2 regions of the Cytobacillus sp. Hz8 genome follow, and region 1 is predicted to be linked to the other one. Evidence: riboswitches for the same ligand, from Rfam matches in the RefSeq annotation. Region 1 holds a riboswitch; the other holds the start of a gene.
The links. A riboswitch is a leader RNA that binds a small molecule or an ion and turns the genes downstream of it on or off. The one in region 1 is predicted to bind S-adenosylmethionine.

Region 1 (3,172 bases):
TAGAAACCCCTGCCAATCTGGACCTTCACTAGATTTAGGATTCTCCATGAAAAATACCCCCAAAAATCTTATCCTTAGATAATAAATTGTAAATTAAGCCTTTTCCCCCAAAAAACGGAACTAAAATCCACCCAATAAATTGAATAGTAAAATTTTTCAGAGGATAAACCGTTTCCAATGACATTTTAACACGTTGTCAATAGGACTACAAAGATTTTACTCATTTAAATAGTGAAAAATATGAGTTTAGTCATTAACTAAATAACTTATATTAATAAAATTTATTTATGCACTACTATGTATCAATATTTCGCTCTCTTTCGTTTCATAAAAAATAAGGAGCAAAAAAATAAGCCGAAAATTCGGCTTCGTTAGAATAGGTCAATGATATGAACATAATTTTCTTTTGGAGAATGAGGATAGTTGCGTTTTTCCTGAAGATTGATTTTCGTTGTTTCCATTGAGGAGATTGGAAAATCAACATGTCCACAAGTTGAGCATTTTTGCCAATCACTTTCCACTACATAAACTTCAATCCCGTCCTCAGTTGTGTAAGCAAAGTTATTATCGTATGTCGAAAAGCGATGATGACAACTCATAATTTCTTGCATACCTTTCCCTCCAATAAAGTTTCCCTATTTCTATTATATCGATTTTATTTTATTTTTGTTTGGCAATTTTTAGAATCTTTTGAAAAATATTCGACAGGCATACCACTATTTTCTTTTGTGAATAAAAAAAGGAAATCCAAGATACATTATGATTGGATACTATTCTAGGAGGAATGAAAATCGTGAATGTGGGAAGAGCAAAGGAAATATTAGAAAGTGCAGAAATCCATCATGTTTCGTATGAGGGGAATATGGTCATCATTCAGAATGTAGATGAAAAAACGAAGATGGCCAGGATTTATTCTAGAACCAATCCTTTTGACGAATGGGATGTACCTGTTTTAAATCTAATTGAAGAGGTTTGAAAATATTTTTTCATACGTGATAGGTTTATCCAAGCAATTGCTAATAAAAAGAATATTCTAAAAGACATTGACATTTAACACTTCAGTGGTGTAAAGTGTAATAAATTCATAAAATGATTTTCTTATCAAGAGAGGTAGAGGGTATGGCCCAATGAAGCCTCAGCAACCTTCAGGGTAATGATGTAAATTACTTTGAAAAGGTGCTAATTCCAGCAAGTTTTTGATAACTTGACAGATAAGAAGAACGGCTACCAGAAATTCGTAAAAGTCTTCTTCTTATAGAAGACTTTTTTTATTTACGATTCTATGTCAATAGTTCCACTTCTTTTCTATAAAATAAACTCTGGAAGTTAGGCCCATATTTTTAACTTCTCTTATGTCTCCCTTTTTTCTAATTTAACTTTATTTAGGAGTGAATACAAAATGGTAGGAATTCAAACAAAGCTTGCACAAATTGGAAATCGAAGTGATAAGGCAACTGGCACTGTTAATCCACCAGTATATTTTTCAACAGCTTTTCGGCATGAAGGAATTGGACGTTCAACAGGTTATGACTACACAAGAACAGGGAATCCCACACGTGAAATTGTGGAAAAAGCCATTGCTGATCTCGAAGAAGGAGATCAGGGATTTGCCTGTAGCTCCGGTATGGCTGCCATTTTGACTGTCCTCTCCCTATTCAAAACAGGTGATGAATGGATAGTCTCTAAGGATTTATATGGTGGCACATACCGGATATTAGAGCAAGGCTTTACAAAATGGGGGCTTCATTCCCACTATGTAAATACCAGCATGATAGAAAATATTGAAAAAACCATCAACCAAAATACGAAAGCGATATTTCTTGAAACACCTACAAATCCTCTTATGGAACAAACGGATATCACAGAGGTTTCACAATTAGCTAAAGAACATGGGATTTTGTTAATCGTTGACAATACTTTTTATACCCCTATTCTACAAAAACCGATTGCACTTGGTGCCGATATTGTCATTCATAGTGCGACGAAATACTTAGGTGGGCATAATGATGTTCTTGCAGGCTTAATTGTTGCAAAAGGAAGAAAACTTTGTGAATCCATTTCCCTTCATCATAATTCTGCTGGTGCCGTATTAAGCCCGTTTGATTCTTGGCTCCTCATCCGAGGAATGAAAACCCTCTCCTTACGAATGGCTAAGCATGAGGAAAATGCAAAAGCAATCGTCCATTATTTGCAAACACATCCTACAGTAACAGATGTCCTCTACCCAGGAAAAGGAGGAATGCTTTCTTTTCGTATTAAGGAAGAAGGCTGGGTGGATTCTTTTTTACAGAACCTATCCCTTATCACCTTTGCTGAAAGCTTAGGAGGGGTGGAAAGCTTTATCACCTACCCAGCAACGCAAACACATGCAGATATTCCCGAAAATATTCGGCTTGAAACAGGTGTTGATAATTGTTTACTGCGTTTTTCGGTAGGAATTGAAGATTCAGAAGATTTGATTAATGATTTAGAAAATGCTTTTGCAAAAGTAGATCAGGAGGTTTCATTATGATTGAGAGTGATTGTTACAGTTTTGATACAAAGCTATTGCATAATCGCCATAAATTCGATCCGACAAACGGCGCAGTCAGTGTTCCGATTCAGCACGCCACTACCTTTCATCAATCGGATATTGACCATTTTGGAAAATATGATTATAGCAGAAGCTTAAATCCTACCCGTGAGGCTTTGGAGGATGTCATTGCAGAATTAGAAGATGGTTTAAAAGGTTTTGCTTTTTCATCAGGAATGGCTGCCATCTCAACCGCTTTTCTTCTCCTATCTCAAGGAGATCATGTGGTGATAACTGAAGACGTTTACGGCGGAACGTACCGAATGGTGACCCAAGTTTTAAATCGTCTTGGAATTAGTCATACCTTTGTTGATATGACTGATTTAAAAGAGGTTGAAAAAGCGATACAACCAAATACAAAAGTGCTGTATGTCGAAACCCCTTCCAACCCATTATTAAAGGTGACCGATATTAATGCCATTAGTAATTTAGCAAAACAGCACGGTGCCTATACATTTGTTGACAATACCTTTTTAACACCTGCTCTACAAAAACCATTGAATTTAGGGGCAGATATTGTTCTGCACAGTGCTACGAAGTTTTTATCTGGCCACAGCGATGTCGTTGCCGGGCTTGCTGTCGTTAAAGATGAAGAACTAG
Region 2 (3,172 bases), on a different contig from region 1:
TAATTTTTCTGCCCTTTTATAATTTTGGGACGGATCCCCAAATACGATATCAAGTTGAATACAAGCTATTTTTATCGTCAAAATCAAATCACCTCGAATAAAAAATACTTTACAATTTATTAATTTAGTTATATCATTTGTGACTAGTTTTTCAATACATAATTTTTAGAATAGAGAGAAAGATGGTGGGTGATGAAATGACAAAATTTCCTCAATCTGAATTGTTAAACCATTTACCAAAACAATTTTTTGCTTCTCTTGTAGGTAAGGTTAACTTTTTTTTACAAGAGGGACATGATGTGATTAATTTAGGACAGGGGAATCCAGACCAGCCAACACCAGAACATATTGTGAAAAGGCTGCAAAAAGCGGCAGATGACCCTATTAATCATAAATATTCACCGTTTCAAGGCTTTCAATCTTTAAAAAGAGCAGTGGCGGAATTTTACATGCGAGAATATCAAGTGGAAGTGAATCCTGATAAGGAAGTAGCCATTCTTTTTGGAGGAAAGGCAGGTCTTGTAGAAATTCCTCAATGTCTGCTGAATCCTGGCGATACGGTTTTAGTGCCGGACCCGGGATATCCTGATTATTGGTCAGGGGTCGCACTTGCAAAAGCGAAAATGGAATATATGCCTCTGCGAGAGGAGCATGATTTTTTACCGGATTATACGGAAATCGATGAAGAAACACTGCAACAAGCGAAGCTTATGTTTCTTAACTATCCCAATAATCCAACGGGAGCTGTAGCGACATCTGCCTTTTTTGAAGAAACGGTTGAACTTGCTAGAAAGCAAGGAATTTGTATAGTTCATGACTTTGCTTATGGGGCGATAGGGTTTGATGGAGAAAAGCCTATTAGTTTTTTAGAAACAGAGGGTGCAAAAGAAGTTGGAATTGAGATTTATACTCTATCGAAAACTTATAATATGGCCGGATGGCGTGTAGGGTTTGCGATTGGAAATGAAAGTGTGATTGCTGCGATTAATTTGCTTCAGGATCATATATATGTCAGTTTATTTGGTGGTATTCAAGAGGCTGCAATTGCGGCCTTAACAGAGGATCAGGAATGTGTGCGAAAGTTAAATGTAATGTATGAGCGGCGCAGAAATGTTTTGATTGATGGTCTTCAATCGATAGGATGGCATGTTTTGGCACCTAAGGGTTCATTTTTTGCCTGGTTAAAGATCCCATCTGGGTATACCTCTGAGCAATTTGCCGATTTATTATTAGAAAAGGCTTATGTTGCTGTAGCACCTGGAATAGGATTTGGTCAATATGGAGAAGGTTATGTACGTGTTGGGTTATTGACCTCTGAAGGCCATTTAAGGGAGGCCGTTTCCCGAATCAAAGCATTGAATATTTTTGAAAAAAAGTGATTGACAATTTCATAATAAACTGACATAATCCAAATTAATTTCAATTATTTTTTGATAATCAACATTTTTAAGATAATTTCGTTTTCTTATCAAGAGCAGGTGGAGGGACGAGCCCGATGAAGCCCGGCAACCGACTTAAAACTTTTAAGCACGGTGCTAATTCTTGCAGCAATCGCTGGAAGATAAGGAGATGTTAGTTTGAATCGTGCTAACCTCTTCATATGTGAAGAGGTTTTTTTCGTTTAATTTGCATTGTTTATATGTGAAAAGATGGAATTGGATTTTGCATGGGGAAGGAAGAAGTAAAATGAGTGAAATCATTGCTACATATATTGTTCATGATTCCAAGCATCAACCAGAGAAAAAGGCAGAAGAAATTGCTTTAGGTCTTACCGTAGGATCATGGACAAATCTGCCGAAGCTTGATCAAGATCAACTTCGCAAACATAAAGGTCGAGTGGTTTCAGCTGAAGGACTTGGTGAAGACGAAAATCATCATTTGGTAGCAAAAATTAAAATAGCTTATCCAATTGTAAATTTTACACCGGATCTCCCGGCTATACTTACCACTGTTTTCGGAAAATTATCATTGGATGGAATAGTCAAGTTAGTTGACCTTCAATTCAGTGATGAATTAAAAACCTTTTTTCCTGGACCACGCTATGGGATAAAGGGAATTCGTGAGAAGATTGGCGTTGAAACCCAACCATTATTAATGAGTATTTTCAAAGGTGTTCTTGGTCGAGATTTGAATTATTTACTCTCTCAGCTTAGGGAGCAGGCTTTAGGTCAAGTTGATTTAGTTAAAGATGATGAAATATTATTTGAAAATGATTTAACGCCTTTTTATAAAAGAATTGTTGAAGGGAAAAAGGTTCTTAATCACGTATATGAAACTACTGGACATCGGACTCTTTATGCTGTGAATTTAACTGGAAAAACATTTGAGTTGAAGGAAAGGGCGAGAAGGGCAAGGGAGGCTGGAGCAGATTTACTGTTATTCAATGTTTTTGCTTATGGCATTGACGTTTTGCAGGAGCTTAGAGTGGATTCTGAAATCAATCTCCCATTAATGGCTCATCCAGCTGTAAGTGGGGCGCTCACTTCTTCGCCTAAATATGGAATCTCACATTCCTTATTGCTTGGTAAGTTATTGAGATATGCAGGAGCAGATTTGTCCTTATTCCCTTCCCCGTATGGTTCGGTGGCATTGGAAAGAGAAACGGCGCTAAGTGTTGGAAAGGAATTAACGAAGGAGGATCAATTTCTTTCTTCCTTCCCTGTACCTTCAGCCGGAATTCATCCTGGACTTGTTCCCCTGCTCATTCGCGATTTTGGAATTGATTGTGTCATCAATGCAGGAGGTGGAGTTCATGGTCATCCTGATGGGGCTCGGGGAGGGGGCATTGCTTTCCGTCAAGCAATTCAACTCACCTTGAAAGGAGAATCCTTGCAGGCGAACGCAGACCAATTTCCAGAGCTAAAAAAAGCAATTGATTTATGGGGATGTGTGGAGGTGATGAGCTAAATGAGATCAATAGCTGTTTTTTGTGATTTTGATGGAACCGTAACGGAAACAGATAATATCATTGCCATCATGAAATATTTTAACCCACCTGGTTGGATTCAATTAAAAGATGCAATACTCACGCAAAAGATTTCTGTGAGGGAGGGTGTTGGTTTGATGTTTTCATTATTGCCATCATCTATGAAGGAAGAAATTATTCAGTTTGCTCTTCATAACGCTAAAATTCGCGCCGGGTTTGCAGACTTTATTGATTTTTTAAAACAGG

Region 2: linked by a shared signal. The riboswitch ahead of mtnW (2,3-diketo-5-methylthiopentyl-1-phosphate enolase) and the one ahead of ACE38V_RS09985 (methionine biosynthesis PLP-dependent protein) in region 1 are both predicted to bind S-adenosylmethionine.

What each region holds. Positions count from the first base shown of each region.
Region 1 is NZ_JBHKFI010000006.1:129,933-133,104, forward strand. It holds gene ACE38V_RS09970 (2-oxoglutarate dehydrogenase E1 component) at 1-48, opposite strand, end outside; gene ACE38V_RS09975 (hypothetical protein) at 372-611, opposite strand; gene ACE38V_RS09980 (H-type small acid-soluble spore protein) at 785-976, shown strand; SAM riboswitch class I at 1,096-1,218, shown strand; gene ACE38V_RS09985 (methionine biosynthesis PLP-dependent protein) at 1,400-2,512, shown strand; gene metC (cystathionine beta-lyase) at 2,509-3,172, shown strand, end outside.
Region 2 is NZ_JBHKFI010000001.1:525,764-528,935, forward strand. It holds gene ACE38V_RS02590 (carbon-nitrogen family hydrolase) at 1-87, opposite strand, end outside; gene ACE38V_RS02595 (pyridoxal phosphate-dependent aminotransferase) at 198-1,379, shown strand; SAM riboswitch class I at 1,463-1,568, shown strand; gene mtnW (2,3-diketo-5-methylthiopentyl-1-phosphate enolase) at 1,687-2,907, shown strand; gene ACE38V_RS02605 (2-hydroxy-3-keto-5-methylthiopentenyl-1-phosphate phosphatase) at 2,908-3,172, shown strand, end outside.